Linked DNA regions of Streptomyces collinus. The protein of the gene in region 1 binds, or shares a complex with, the protein of each later gene. Links are inferred from orthologs where the notes say so. Each region holds a gene or a part of one and is shown in the gene's direction. Other genes may lie near its edges.

Region 1 (7,630 bases):
ACATCGTTGACGCGACCTGTGTGGATCACGAGGCGCCCACCGCCGCCGGCAAGGTGCTCCTGAAGCGCACCTACCCGGCTGCCTGAGCCAACGCTTCGTCCTCGCCCTGCGCGCTCACCGCAGGGCGACGCATCTCCGTGTGCCCGGACACAGCGGGAATGCGCGCCCCTTAGGATCCGTTGGGTGGGGTGAGAGGTCATAGAGAACTCGCACCGCTCGACCGACGCAGTCCAGAGACGAGGAAACAAGCCGTGAGCGACGTCCGTAACGTGATCATCATCGGCTCCGGGCCCGCCGGCTACACGGCGGCGCTCTACACCGCGCGCGCGTCGCTGAAGCCGCTGGTGTTCGAGGGTGCCGTCACCGCTGGTGGCGCGCTCATGAACACCACGGACGTCGAGAACTTCCCGGGCTTCCGGGACGGCATCATGGGCCCTGATCTCATGGACAACATGCGCGCCCAGGCGGAGCGCTTCGGAGCCGAGCTCGTCCCGGACGACATCGTGGCCGTCGATCTGAGCGGTGAGATCAAGACCGTCACGGACACGGCCGGCACCGTCCACCAGGCCAAGGCCGTCATCGTCACCACCGGCTCGCAGCACCGCAAGCTGGGTCTGCCGAACGAGGACGCGCTCTCCGGCCGTGGCGTGTCGTGGTGCGCCACCTGTGACGGGTTCTTCTTCAAGGACCAGGACATCGCCGTGATCGGTGGTGGCGACACCGCGATGGAGGAGGCCACCTTCCTCTCGCGGTTCGCCAAGTCCGTGACCGTCGTCCACCGCCGCGACACCCTGCGCGCCTCCAAGGCCATGCAGGAGCGCGCCTTCGCCGACCCGAAGATCAACTTCGTGTGGGACAGCGAGGTCGCCGAGATCCAGGGCGACCCGAAGCTCTCGGGTCTGAAGCTGCGCAACCTCAAGACCGGTGAGATCTCGGACCTGCCGGTGACCGGGCTGTTCATCGCCATCGGCCACGACCCGCGCACCGAGCTCTTCAAGGGTCAGCTCGAGCTGGACGAAGAGGGCTACCTGAAGGTGGAAGCGCCGTCGACGCGCACGAACCTGACCGGCGTCTTCGGTGCCGGCGACGTGGTCGACCACACCTACCGTCAGGCGATCACCGCGGCCGGGACCGGCTGCTCCGCAGCTCTCGACGCCGAGCGCTACCTCGCCGCCCTGGCGGACGAGGAGCAGCCCGAGCCCGAGAAGACCTCTGTCTGACCTCTCTCTACCCGCCCCACGCACCAACCAGTTAAGGAGCCCTCCGTGGCCGGCACCCTGAAGAACGTGACCGACGACTCCTTCGAGCAGGACGTCCTGAAGAGCGACAAGCCTGTTCTGGTGGACTTCTGGGCCGCCTGGTGCGGTCCTTGCCGCCAGATCGCGCCGTCCCTCGAGGCCATCGCCTCCGAGTACGGCGACAAGATCGAGATCGTCAAGCTGAACATCGACGAGAACCCGGGTACGGCCGCCAAGTACGGCGTCATGTCCATCCCGACTCTGAACGTCTACCAGGGTGGCGAGGTCGCCAAGACCATCGTGGGCGCGAAGCCGAAGGCCGCGATCGTTCGCGACCTCGAGGAGTTCATCGCCGAGTGAATCGGCTGAACCGTCGCACGGGCGATGCATGTTTCACGTGAAACACGAATGGGCCAACCCGGCAGGGTTGGCCCATTCGTTTGGTTGCTCTACAGCGGCCGCAGGGCCGGCTCCTTCTGCACGGCACCCAGGAGCCGGTCCAGCGCCATCTCGACGTCTTCCTTCCAGGAGAGCGTCGACCTCAGTTCCAGCCTCAGCCGGGGATGGGCGGGGTGCTGGCGGACCGTCTTGAAGCCGACCGCCAGCAGATGATCGGCGGGCAGCACGCAGGCGGGTTCCTTCCAGCGCGCATCTCCGAAGGCCTCGATCGCCTTGAACCCGCGTCTTAGCAGATCCTTGGCGACCGTCTGCACCATCACCCGGCCCAGCCCCTGCCCTTGGTAGCCCGGCACGATGAACGCGGTGATCAGCTGTACCGCATCAGGGGAGACGGGACTCGTGGGAAACGCCGTGGAGCGAGGGACATAGGCAGGCGGGGCGTAGAGCACGAAGCCCACCGGCACGTCGTCGACATACACGACCCGTCCGCAGGATCCCCAGTCCAACAAAACCGCCGAGATCCAGGCTTCCTTCTCCGAAGCCGCTGTGCCCGCCTTTACCGCGGCCTCACCGCTGACTGGGTCGAGTTCCCAGAAGACACACGAGCGGCAACGCTTGGGCAGGTCCTGGAGGTTGTCCAGCGTGAGCGGTACGAGCCGGCGGCCCATGAAGGCTGATCCTCGCTTCCTTCGCCAGCCGCCGCATCGCGGGCGGCTGTCAGAGCGCTCCGTTCCCTGAGGAGACTGCCGATGAACCCACCGACCGCTCCCAGCCCCAAACCGGTGCTCACCAGTCCGGTGCGGCTCATGGTTCGCATGGCCCCTGCCTCCCTCTCAGAGGTGCTGCCAAGTGGCTGCGCCGTACCCCAACGCATCGTATCGACGATGCGATTCCATCGATACCGCCAGAAAGGAAAGAACGAGCCACGTTCCGGCACACACCGGACACGGCCCGCTCTGTCTCCTGCACAGCAGATGCTCCTTGCCGGAGGCTCAGGACTCGCTCTCCTCGGGGTCGCCCTCCAGGAGACCCTTCTGGAGGACCGGCCCTTCGCCAGGGGCGAGTGAGCCGAGGATCCGCTCAAGATCCTCCATCGAAGCGAACTCGACGGTGATCTTGCCCTTCTTCTGCCCCAGGTCGACCTTCACGCGTGTCTCGAAGCGGTCGGACAGCCGCGTGGCGAGGTCGGACAGGGCGGGAGAGACCCGGGCACCGGCACGCGGGCCCTTGGACTTCTGAGCCTTCTGGGGCCGCGACCCCATCAGGGTCACGATCTCCTCGACGGCCCGCACCGAGAGGCCTTCGGCCACGATGCGGTGGGCCAGCCGGTCCTGCTCCTCCGAGTCCTCGACGGAGATCAGTGCCCGGGCGTGGCCCGCGGAGAGCACCCCGGCGGCGACCCGGCGCTGCACGGCCGGCGAGAGCTTCAGCAGACGCAGGGTGTTGGAGACCTGCGGCCGGGACCGGCCGATGCGGTCGGCCAGCTGGTCGTGGGTGCAGCTGAAGTCCCTCAGCAGCTGGTCATAGGCTGCTGCCTCTTCCAGGGGGTTCAGCTGGGCGCGGTGCAGGTTCTCCAGGAGAGCGTCCAGAAGGAGCTTCTCGTCCTCCGTTGCCCGTACGATCGCCGGGATCGCCTCCAGACCCGCCTCACGGCAGGCGCGCCACCGACGCTCACCCATGATGAGCTCGTAGCGGGCGGGACCCACCTGCCGTACGACGACCGGCTGGAGGAGCCCCACTTCCTTGATGGAGGTGATGAGCTCGTGCAGCGCGTCCTCGTCGAATACCTCACGCGGCTGGCGCGGGTTCGGCGTGATGGAGTCGAGCGGGATCTCGGCAAAGTGCGCGCCGATGGGCGCCGCAGGCGCGGCGGGAGCAGTCGGCTGCACCGACTCCTCTGTTTCACGTGAAACAGTCGGCAGCGTCGCTACCTTCGCCGCGGCCACCCCACGATCGTTCGGCAGGACAGGAACTGCCGCAGGGGATGAGGAAGCAGCGTTCCCCGCCGCAGCCTGAGCCACCGACTTCTCCGTCGGCGCAGCAGGGATCAGTGCGCCGAGACCACGGCCCAGCCCCCTTCGTCGCTCGCTCACTGAATGCCCTCCACCATGCTCGGGTCGTTCTGCTGTACGCCGATATGGGCGTGCGTCGCGTCATAGCTGATGCCGACGCCCTTCAGCGCGATCTCTCGTGCCGCCTCAAGGTAGGAGAGGGCACCACTCGATCCAGGATCGTAAGTCAGTACCGTCTGCCCATAACTCGGCGCCTCCGAGATGCGGACGGAGCGGGGAATGCTCGTCCGCAGCACCTCGTCACCGAAGTGGGTGCGCACCTCTTCCGCGACCTGGGACGCGAGCCGCGTCCGGCCGTCGTACATGGTGAGCAGGATGGTCGACACATGAAGGGCGGGGTTGAGGTGCCCCCGCACCAGGTCGACGTTGCGTAGCAGCTGCCCGAGGCCTTCCAGCGCGTAGTACTCGCACTGGATGGGGATCAGAACTTCCTGGCCCGCCACCAGCGCATTGACCGTCAGGAGACCGAGGGAGGGCGGGCAGTCGATGAGGATGTAGTCCAACGGCTGCTCGTATGCCTGGATCGCACGCTGAAGCCTGCTCTCCCGTGCCACCAGGGACACCAGCTCGATCTCCGCACCGGCGAGATCGATCGTGGCAGGAGCGCAGAAGAGGCCCTCGACGTCAGGAACCGGCTGGACCACCTCGGAGAGCGGCCTGCTGTCGACCAACACGTCGTAGATGGAAGGGACTTCGGCGTGGTGGTCGATCCCCAGCGCCGTGGACGCATTGCCCTGTGGGTCGAGGTCGACCACCAGGACCCGGCCACCGTGCAGCGCCAGGGAAGCGGCAAGGTTGACGGTCGTCGTTGTCTTGCCCACACCACCCTTCTGGTTGGCGACCACGATGATTCGGGTCTGCTCGGGCCGTGGCAGGCCCTCGCCGGCACGACCCAGAGCCTCCACCGCCAGTTGGGCGGCACGACCGATGGGAGTGTCGTCCATCGGAGGCGGTGTTTCACGTGAAACATCCGCCCCCATCGACTCGGTACGGGGACCGGGGACCGGATCGGTCATCGGTCCCGCGATGTTGGCGTCGGACCGCAAGGATTCACTCTCCTCGACTTCAGGCTCGCAATGAACAGAGCCTCCCATGTCTTCGGGGTCGTGAACCAGTGAGGCCTGTCGTTCTGTGGAGAAATCCACCTCTGTGGATACCTCAGGTCCCTCATCGAGTGAACCAAGAGGCTTGCGGTCGCGGGGTTCGGCCGCGGCGCGGCCACGACTGATGATGCCGTGCAGCAGGGAGCGACGTTTCACGTGAAACACGATGCACAGCTGCCGAGGCCGGACTGTCGCGACACTCCGGCTTGCATCGGTTTGGCAGCTTGTGTGGAGTACATCTCGCCGTCAGGACGGATCAGCGTCGCCAGAACGGATCAGCGCCCTCACGTCGGACCAGTACCGGAAAGCCGGCTCGCTGAGGAAGACCCGATCAGTTCAGGAAGACCGAAGAGGCGCCAGCGAATCCGGACCGACTCAACGCCGTCGGCGCGTCCGCCCCGTGCGAGCCGCCTTGGCGCGCTTCGCGGCGAAGCGCACACCGCCGGGGCTCTCCCCGACCTCGACCCGCACGACGGTGGACATCGGATCCACCACGCCCTCACCCACATGCAGGATGGAGGTCTCCACCGCGCCCAGCTTGCTGAGCGCCGTCGACGCGCTCTTCAGCTCCTCTTCGGCAGTGTCACCCTTGAGCGCGAGCATCTCCCCGTACGGCCTCAGCAGCGGGATACCCCAGGTGGCGAGCCGGTCGAGCGGTGCGACAGCCCGGGCCGTCACCACGTGGACCGGTTGGATCTTCCCCATGACCTCTTCGGCCCGGCCCCGCATGACGGTCACATGATCGAGACCGAGCAGCTCCACGACCTCGGTGAGGAAGTTGGTGCGCCGCAGCAGCGGCTCCAGGAGCGTGATCTTGAGGTCGGTGCGGACCAGCGCCAGCGGGATGCCGGGAAGACCGGCCCCGGAACCGACATCGCACACCGTCACGCCGTCGGGCACGACCTCCGAGAGCACCGCGCAGTTCAGCAGGTGCCGCTCCCATAGGCGGGGCACCTCCCGCGGGCCGATGAGACCGCGCTTCACGCCCGCCTCGGCGAGCAGCTCGGCGTACCGCACCGCATCCGCGAAGCGATCACCGAATACCTCACGCGCCTGCTCGGGCGCGGGGGGAAGCTCCGCTGCCTCCGTCACGGGGGACCGTCCTTCCGTACCGCGTCAGCGCACCCGGCGCCGACATCAGAACCACCAGAACTATCAGGCTGACAAAGTTCGGCCCCGCCTGCGCAACAGACGGGGCCGGAGAACGTAGAGGCCGGTCAGGCGGGCAGCACGACGACGAAGCGCTGCGGCTCCTCGCCCTCGGACTCGCTGCGCAGACCCGCGGCCTTGACCGCGTCGTGCACGACCTTGCGCTCGAAGGGCGTCATCGGCTGCAGCTTGACGGCCTCACCGCTGCTCTTGGCCTCCGCGGCGGCCTTGGCGCCCAGCTCGGAGAGCTCCGAGCGCTTCTGCGCCCGGTAGCCGGCGATGTCCAGCATCAGGCGGCTGCGGTCACCGGTCTCCCGGTGCACGGCCAGACGAGTGAGCTCCTGGAGCGCCTCCAGCACCTCGCCGTCACGGCCGACCAGCTTCTGCAGATCACGGCCGCCCGCGTCGCTGATGATCGAGACGGAGGCGCGGTCGGCCTCGACGTCCATGTCGATGTCGCCGTCGAGGTCGGCGATGTCGAGCAGACCCTCCAGGTAGTCCGCAGCGATCTCGCCTTCCTGCTCCAGGCGAGTCAGGGTGTCTGCACCCTCGGCAGCGGCGGAGGTGGTGCCTTCCGTCACGGGATGGACTCCTTCTTACTTCTTGGACGGGGACTTGGGCCGCTGCGGACCCTTGCGCTGTCCGGACTGGGCCTTGCTGCGGGTACCGCCGGTGGGCTTCGCGCCGCCCTTCTTGGCAGCGGCGGCGGGCTTGGCGTCCTCGGGCTCGTCGGACTTCGTGAGCGACGTCTTCGGCTCGTTCTCACCCGCTGCCTTGGCGCCGGCGGCTCCGCCGTGCTGACGCTGCGACTTGCTCTGCCGCTTCGGCTGCTGGCGCTTCGGAGCACCGGTGGCGGTGGTCGGCGTACCGTCCTCGGCCTCGGCCACTGCCACGGCGTCGCTCTTGATCACGGTGCCGTCGGCCTGGGCGGCGAGGTTGGCCTTGCTCAGACCATTGATGAACTTCCGCTCGAACTCGTTGCGGTCGCGGCCCTTGGCGACGATGGCCTTGACGATGGCCCGGTCGCGACGCTTGCCGACCTTGTCGTGCTGCGTGACGTGCTTGGTCAGGCGCTCCAGGTACTCGGCCTGGGCCTTGGAACCCGGGGTCGGGTTGTTGCGGATGACGTACATCTGCTGCCCCATGGTCCACACGTTGGTGGTCAGCCAGTAGACGAGGACACCGACGGGGAAGTTGATGCCGAAGACGGCGAACATGACGGGGAAGACGTACATCAGCATCTTCTGCTGCTGCATGAACGGCGTCTTCACCGTGGTGTCGACGTTCTTCGTCATCAGCTGGCGCTGGGTGAAGAACTGCGACGCCGACATCAGGACGATCATGATGGCAGTCACGACGCGGACGTCGGTGAGGGAGGACCCGAGGGCCTCGACCTTCTCGGCGCTGTCGGTGAACTTCGCCGCGAGTGGAGCACCGAAGATGTGGGCCTTCTGGGCGCTCTCCAGCAGACGCTCGTTGATCACACCGATGGTGTCGTTCGAGGCGATGCTGTTGAGCACGTGGTACAGGGCGAAGAAGAACGGGGACTGCGCCAGGATGGGAAGGCACGAGGAGAGCGGGTTGGTGCCCGTCTCCTTGTACAGCTTCATCATCTCTTCGGACTGACGCTGCTTGTCGTTCTTGTAGCGCTCCTGGATCTTCTTCATCT
Region 2 (7,525 bases), 660 kb from region 1 along the record:
CGATCTTCGGCAGGAAGTTGGTCTCGTACTTCTCGCGGCCCAGCTTCTGCTCACCGATGCGGCGGGTGAGGAAACCGGCCAGCAGCGGGACGCCGAGGAAGATGACCACGTTCAGCGCGATTTTCCACATGGAGATGGCCAGGTGCTCGCCGTTGCCCAGGTTCAGCCAGCCGGGCAGGAGGTCGAGGTAGAACCAGCCGAGCAGGCCGAAGGCCAGGACCTGGAAGACCGAGTTCAGTGCCACGAGTACGGCGGCGGCTTCGCGGTCGCCGCAGGCGAGGTCGTTCCAGATGATGACCATGGCGATGCAGCGTGCGAGGCCGACGATGATCAGGCCGGTGCGGTACTCGGGCAGGTCCGGCAGGAAGATCCAGGCCAGCGCGAACATGACCGCCGGGCCGATGATCCAGTTGATAACCAGCGACGACGCCATGAGCTTCTTGTCGCCGGTGACGGCGTCGAGTTTGTCGTATCGGACCTTGGCCAGGACCGGGTACATCATGATCAGCAGGCCGACGGCGATCGGCAGGGAGATGCCGCCGATCTCCACCTTGGCCAGGGCGTCATTGAGGCCGGGGATGGCGCGGCCCAGACCGAGGCCGAGGGCCATGGCGAGCAGGATCCATACGGCGAGGAAACGGTCGAGCGTCGAGAGCTTCGCGACGACCGAGGAATCCTCGGTGGGGGACGTCGCGGATGCTTCGGTGCGGGTCACGGGCACGCCCTCTTGTTGTCGGCGGCAGTGCGGGCGGATTCGGCCAGGTCGGCGAACTGACTCGCGAGCGAGGCGATGACGTCGGGCTTGAGCCGGTAGTAGGTGAACCGGCCGCACGGCTCCGTATCCACGACCCCGGCCTCGCGCAGCACCTTCAGGTGGTTGGAGAGGTTGGTCTGCCGGGCGCCGGTCTCCTCCACCAGGTGAGTGGTGCACAGCGTCTCTTCGGCCAGCAAGGTCACGATGCGCAGCCTGAGCGGGTCGGCCAGAACCCGGATCAGATCAGTGTCGACTGACGTCAGCATGGGCTGATACTGTCACATCACTCCGAGCTGATACCAGCCGGGGCTGATGCCTGCGGCTCGCACCACCCGCAAGAGCCGCTGACGAAGGAAGAACCGATGTCCTCCAGCCCGCTCGCCTCCGTGCTGTTCGTCTGCGTCCACAACGCCGGGCGCTCGCAGATGGCTGCCGGATTCCTCTCCCACCTCGCGGGCGACCGGATCGAGGTCCGCTCCGCCGGTTCCGCCCCGGGCGATCAGGTCAACCCCTCGGCCGTCGAGGCCATGAGGGAGGTCGGCGTCGACATCGCCGCCGCCGAGCCGAAGATCCTGACCACCGAGGCCGTCCAGGCGTCGGACTACGTCATCACCATGGGCTGCGGCGACGCCTGCCCGGTCTTCCCGGGCAAGAAGTACCTCGACTGGGCCCTGGAGGACCCGGCCGGCAAGGGCGTCGACGCCGTCCGCCCGATCCGCGACGAGATCAGGACCCGCATCGAGGCCCTGATCGCCGAGATCGACGCCGGACAGGAGGCGTGACGTCGGCGATCGGCACTGCGTCCTGATCCGCCGGCACCGCGGAAGGACCCCTCAGGCGATCGCATAGTCGCCGACGGCCGGTTCGAGGAGGCCGAAGGCGCGTGCCGCCTCGTTCGCCATCGTCCGGGCGATCTCGTCGTTGGTGTGCCCGGCCAGGGTCAGGTCCTGGATGCGCTGGAACAGGACGCGGTGCACGGCACCGAGCAGCCCGGCGACCGTGCGGACGGTGATGTCATCCGGCCGTGCCCCGACGGCCTCGGCGAGGGCCCCGGCCAGCGCCTGCTCGCGCTGGTCGTGCAGGTTGCGCAGACACGCCGACAAGGTGGGGCTGTCGGTGATCATGCGGGAGAAGTCCGGGCCGGAGAATCCGGCGACCGGGTCCTGCGCCGCGACGGCGGCCTCGAAAGCACGGCGAAGCGCCGCGAGGGCGGACTCCCCGGGACGGCGTGACGTCACGACGCGCGCCAGCGTGGCCCTGAACTCGTCCTGGTGGTCGAGAGCCAAGTCCTCTTTGCGGGCGAAGTAGTTGGTCACCGTCTTCTTCGCGACGCGGGAGGCCGCCGCGATCTCGGCGATGGTGGTGTTCTCGAAGCCCTGCTCGATGAAGAGCCGTGTCGCATGATCGGAGATCAGCTGTCGCGTCTCCTGCTTCTTCGCTTCCCGCAGGCCCGGCGGGGCGGTGACGCCGGCCGGGGCGGCACTCGCTGCGGCGCTCGTCCAAGTCTCCATGAGGAGAATCTTACCCCCGTAGCAAAAATACGTTTACGGCATTGGGGGCATGGAAGTAATATTACTACCGACGTAAGATCAGCGCCGGCGAGGCATCGCCCCGAACCCGCAGCCCGGAAGAGGAACCCCCCTTGAGGATCACCGCCTCCACCGTCTCCCTCACCGTCGAAGACATCGAAGCCTCCCGCGACTTCTTCACCGAGCACTTCGGCTACCGGGAGCAGGCCGCGGCCGAAGGATTCGCCTCTCTCACCCGTGACGACGCCGCCGTCGACATCGTCCTGCTCCGGCGGGGCACCGACGTCCTGCCGCCCGACCAGCGCGACAAGCACGCCGGCGGACTGATCCTGGCCTTCACCGTCACCGGCCTCGAAGCCGAGGAGAAGCGGCTGCGTTCCGAGGGTGTCGACATCACGATGCCCCTGCGCGAAGAGCCCTGGGGAGAGCGCCTGTTCCAAGTCACCGACCCCAACGGGGTCGTCGTCCAACTCGTCGAGTGGATCACACCGGACCACGCGTGATCCCCCGGCCCACACGCAGAGACGGAAGAGAGAGCACCGCATGCGAAAGCTCGTGTACTACATCGCCACCACGCTGGACGGTTTCATCGCGGGCCCGGACGGCGCCGACCCGACGGGCCCGGACGGCTTCTGGCCGATCCCCGAGGACTACCTCCGGCACCTGGTGACGGAGTACCCGGAGACCCTGCCCGTCCAGGCCCGGGCGGCTCTGTCCGTCACCGCGCAGGGCACGCACTTCGACACCGTCCTGGAAGGACGGCGCAGCTACGAGATCGGCCTCAAGGCCGGCATCACCGACGCCTACCCCCACCTGCGTCACCTGGTCTTCTCCCGGACCCTCACCGAGTGCCCGGACCCTGCCGTCGAACTGGTCGCCGACAACGCGGTGGAGAGGGTCCGGCAGTTGAAGGAGGAGGACGGCAAGGACATCTGGCTGCTGGGCGGCGGGGAACTGGCCGGTGCCCTGTACGGCGAGATCGACCAGCTCATCCTCAAGACGGCACCGTTGACCATCGGCGCCGGGATCCCGCTCTTCTCCCACCAGGCCGCCTTCGATCCGCGCGGCTGGGAGCTCACCGGCCACACCGTGCTCGACAGCGGCGCGGTTGTCGGTACCTATGCGCGCGCCACCGGAGGCTGAGGTCGTCCGCGACGACACGGCCGACTCGACCGGGTCGGCGGGGCCGACCGCGCCGACCGGGCCGCACCAGCCCTCGTGCCCGGTGTGCCCCTGACGGCGCTGCCGAACGCAGCACGGTTCCGGTACCGGGCGCCTTCCGGGCCCCGGCACCGGAACCGTCCGTAGTGCTCCCCACGCCATGATGCAGGGGCCGGACCCGGGCCGGCATTGCCGGTTCCCGGCAGAGTTGCCTAGGGTCTGCCTGCCGGTGACCGTCAGGAAGCCGTCAACGGCATACGGAGCGTGCAGGGGGCAGGGGGCAGGGTGAGCGAGCCGGACACGGCAGCGCGGTATCTGGACCGGTACGCGGAGATCCTGGCCGAGGTCTCCGCGACCGGCCGTCGTCTGACGCGGGACGAGCTCGACGCCCGGCGCGCCCTGGGCGAGCAGGCCGCGGAGCGCGGACACAGCCTGCGCAGCCTCGTACGGGAGCACCTCGCCGCCACCCGCGCCGCCTGGCCCGGCAGCCGGGGCTCCGCCGACCACGTCCTGGCCGCGGTGGAACAGGCGGTCGACGCCTTCGCCGAGGGGTACGAGCGGGCGCAGCGTCAGGCCGTGCGCGAAGAGGAGGCCGCGCGCCGGGAGTTCATCGACGATCTGCTCCACGGCCGCAGCGACCTGGGCCGCCTCGCCGAACGGGCCGAACGCTTCGGGCTCGTGCTGTCCAGCTCACATGCCGTCGCGGTCGCCGAAGGACCCGAGGCGTACGACGACGTCGCACCGGTCACCCAGCGCATAGAAGCGGCGCTGATCGCGCGGTTCGGCAACCGGCGCATCCTGCTCGCCACGAAGAACGAACGGCTGGTCTGCATCGCTTCCGGCGACCAGGACGACGTGCTCGCCTACTTCGCCGGGCAGGCGCACGCCGCCACGGACGACGGCCGCGTGGCCATCGGCCGCCCCCGGCCCGGTGCCGGTGGCGTGGTGCACTCCTACGAGGAGGCGCTCAGCACCCTCGAACTCGCCGGCCGGCTGGGCCTGGACGATCCCGTCGTGCGCGCCGCCGACCTGCTGGTCTACCCGGTTCTCGCCCGCGACCGGCAGGCCATGGCCGACCTCGTGCTCAGCGCGCTCGGGCCGCTGAAGCGCGCTCGCGGCGGTGCCGAGCCGCTCCTCGAAACGCTGCGGGTGTACTTCGATTCCGGCTGCACGGCGGCCGAGGCGGCCCGCCGGCTGGCGCTGAGCGTGCGCGCCCTGACGTACCGACTGGAGCGCATCCACCAGCTGACCGGTGCCGACCCGGCCGATCCCGTGCACCGCTACACCTTGCAGACCGCCGTCATCGGGGCGCGGTTGCTGGACTGGCCCGCCCAGGAGATCTGACCGGGGAGGAACAGGGACCGGCACTGTTCAGGACCCGCCCACCGGCGAACGGTGAGCGGGCCCTCGCGGATGACCGGGTGACCGCCCGTCAGCCGGTGATCTCCACCTTGCCGTTGGGCGACGGCGACTGCTCGACCGTCGCCGGGGTGCGCTGTGTGATGCCCTTCAGCAGCTCGGCGAGGTCGACACCCGTCGTGGAGCCGAGCAGCTCCAACCCCTGGGCGACGTTGTCCGCGACGGCCCGCGGGATGCGGCCGGCGCCGTCGGTGGAGATGACCGTCATCTTGTCCACCGCGCTCAGCGGCTCGGACGCCTTGGCCACGACCTGCGGCAGCACCTCGACGAGCATCTGCAGGACGGCCGCGTCCCCGTACTGCCCGAACGCGTCCGCCTTCTGGCGCATCGCCTCGGCTTCGGCGGCGCCCTTCGCCCCGATCGCCGACGCCTCGGCCTCGCCTTCCAGCCGGACCGCCTCCGCGATCGCCGCGCGCCGGGCACGCTCGGCCTCACCCTGCTTCAGGCCCTCGACGGCCTCCGCCTCGGCCAGCGCGGAGCGGCGCTGCTTCTCGCCCTCACCGGTCAGCCGGGCCCGCTCGGCCTCCGCCTGCGCGGCCGCGATGCCGGCCGCCTTGTCCGCTTCGGCCTGCTTGACCCGGGCCACGCGCTTGGCTTCGGCCTCCTGTTCGGCGGCGTAGCGCTGGGCGTCGGCGGGCTTGCGGACCTGGGTGTCGAGCTGACGGTCGGTCAGTGCGGCCTGCCGCTCGGCGACCTTCTCCTGCTGGGTGAGGATCTCCTGCTGCCGGGCCGCCTCGGCCAGCGGTCCGGCTGCCGCCGCGCGGGCCGCTGCCTCGTCGGTCTCGGCCTTGATCTCGGCCTGCTTGAGGGCGAAGGTCCGCTGCGCGATCGCGATCTCCTCCTCCGCCTTCAGCCGGGCCTGCTCGGCGGCCCGCCGGGCGACGGCCTCGGCGATGTCGGCCTCCTGTTTGGCGCGAGCGGCCTCGGGCCGGCCGAGGTCCTCCAGGTAGGAGCCCTCGGTGGTGATGTCCTGGATCTGGAAGGCGTCCAGCACCAGCCCCTGCCCGGACAGGCTGGCCTCGGCCTCCTCCGCGACCTGCCCGGCGAACGCCGCCCGGTCGCGGATGACGTCCTCCACCGACATCCGCCCGACGATGGCCCGCAGCGCACCGGACAGCACTTCCTGGGTGAAGCCGACGATGCCGTCCTGCTGCATCAGGAACCGCTGTGCGGCGGCGCGGATGGAGTCCTCGGTGCCGCCGACCTTGACGATCGCGACACCGTCCAGATTGGCCTTCACGCCGCGCAGCGTGACAGCGCCGCGCACCGCGACCGGGATGTGCCGGGAGGACAGGTCGAGGGTGAACTTCTGCTGCACGAACGGCACGACGAAGACGCCGCCGCCGACCACGACCTTCTGCCCGCTGTTGTCGGTGAAGACCCGGCCGGTCTCCGGGTCGGTGGCCTTCTTGCCGCGCCGGCCGGTGACGATGAACGCCTCACTCGGACCCGCCACCTTGTAGCGGGTGACCACGACCAGCGCCAGCAGCACGAGGAGTACGACGACCCCCGCGACGGCGACGACGACAGGACTCATGACAGTGCCCCCGAATCACATACGAAAGAGAAGGAAGGAAGAACAGAGAGGGAGAACGAACAGCGGAGAACGAGCAGCAGAGGAAACAGGAGAGGGAGGTCAGCGGTCCACCGGGCGGACCACGACGGACGTGGCGGAGGGCACCGCCTCCACCCACACCTCGGCCCCCCGGGCCACCGGCCCCGCACTGCGGGCGGCGAACTTCGCCGTCTGCCCCGCGAGCAGGAGCAGCACCTCTCCGTAACCGCCCGCCGGAATGGCCGTGACCACCTTGCCCGACGTACCCACCAGGTCGTCACCGGTCGGTGTGGGAGCCGTCCGGTCATGCATCAGGACGCGGCTGAAGCGGTACGTCAGCCAGGCCGTTCCGAGGCCGCACACGGCCCCCGCCGTGGTGGCGACCGCGGGCCCGGCACCCCCCGCGCCGGTGGCGATGGCCCCGGCGAAGCCGGTCATCGACAGGAACCCCGCGACGACCGGAAGCGACAGCCAGCCGTCCAGGGCGCTGTCCAGCGCGCCGTCCAGCACCCCGTCGAAGAGCAGCGACAGGGCGAGCAACGCGACCCCCGTTATGCCCAGTCCCAGAAACCAGACCATGCGCGCCGTCCCCCTCCCGCCCGCCGCTGAACTCCGGCTTGAACGGAATCTTCACACATCAGGTGGGCCGTTTCATTGCCGCGTTCCGGCAATCTTTACGGGCTTTTTATGCCGGACTCCTACGCACACGCGCCGCCCGGCCCGTCCAGCGAGGGACGGGCTTCAGCCACGTACCGGCCACAAACGGCTTCCCGCGCCGGGCGGGAGGATGAGCCGGGCCCCGGACGGGCAGGACCGGTGCGGCAGCAGTCGGTGACCTGAGGGGGCCCTTGTGCGTGATCTCGCGGAGTCGGTCGAGTCGATGGAGCAACTCGCCACGGTCTGGCGGGCCATGGTGCTCGACCGGGACCCGCAGGCCGACGTGCGCGACCTGCCGGGCATCGCCGTACGGTGGGCCGACTGCCGGTTCGCCTTCTGGAACTGCTTGACCCTGACGGAGACCGGGGCGGACGCCGGGCTGCTGAAGCAGCGGCTGAACGAGGCCGCCGGGATCATGCGGTCGAAGTCCCACGCCGGGTTCCTGTGGGT

Evidence for each region. The genes of interacting proteins can lie anywhere in the genome.
Region 2: the proteins of trxA (region 1) and RFN52_RS23160 are in contact, whole or in part, in an NMR structure (PDB 2IPA), measured with the Bacillus subtilis proteins. The link is inferred for Streptomyces collinus from one-to-one orthologs.

What each region holds. Positions count from the first base shown.
Region 1 is NZ_CP133771.1:4,428,708-4,436,337, forward strand. The notes cover bases 1-2,931. They hold trxA (thioredoxin), read left to right. Parts: upstream 1-1,265; coding sequence 1,266-1,598; downstream 1,599-2,931. Other genes in these bases: RFN52_RS20110 (anti-sigma factor family protein), read left to right, coding at 1-86; trxB (thioredoxin-disulfide reductase), read left to right, coding at 252-1,220; RFN52_RS20125 (GNAT family N-acetyltransferase), read right to left, coding at 1,688-2,305; RFN52_RS20130 (ParB/RepB/Spo0J family partition protein), read right to left, coding at 2,630-2,931. In the rest of the region: more of RFN52_RS20130, read right to left, coding at 2,932-3,730; RFN52_RS20135 (ParA family protein), read right to left, coding at 3,727-4,803; 16S rRNA (guanine(527)-N(7))-methyltransferase RsmG, read right to left, coding at 5,188-5,904; RFN52_RS20145 (Jag family protein), read right to left, coding at 6,030-6,542; membrane protein insertase YidC, read right to left, coding at 6,558-7,630. UniProt on the Bacillus subtilis protein: Participates in various redox reactions through the reversible oxidation of its active center dithiol to a disulfide and catalyzes dithiol-disulfide exchange reactions.
Region 2 is NZ_CP133771.1:5,082,453-5,089,977, reverse strand. Bases 1-2,826 are described here. They hold RFN52_RS23160 (arsenate reductase ArsC), read left to right. Parts: upstream 1-1,116; coding sequence 1,117-1,536; downstream 1,537-2,826. Other genes in these bases: RFN52_RS23150 (VOC family protein), read left to right, coding at 2,397-2,786; RFN52_RS23155 (TetR/AcrR family transcriptional regulator), read right to left, coding at 1,588-2,265; RFN52_RS23165 (ArsR/SmtB family transcription factor), read right to left, coding at 712-1,020; arsB (ACR3 family arsenite efflux transporter), read right to left, coding at 1-715. Also shown: RFN52_RS23145 (dihydrofolate reductase family protein), read left to right, coding at 2,827-3,426; RFN52_RS23140 (PucR family transcriptional regulator), read left to right, coding at 3,730-4,788; RFN52_RS23135 (flotillin family protein), read right to left, coding at 4,877-6,400; RFN52_RS23130 (NfeD C-terminal domain-containing protein), read right to left, coding at 6,500-6,997; RFN52_RS23125 (GNAT family N-acetyltransferase), read left to right, coding at 7,269-7,525. UniProt on the Bacillus subtilis protein: Catalyzes the reduction of arsenate [As(V)] to arsenite [As(III)]. In vitro, can dephosphorylate para-nitrophenyl phosphate (pNPP).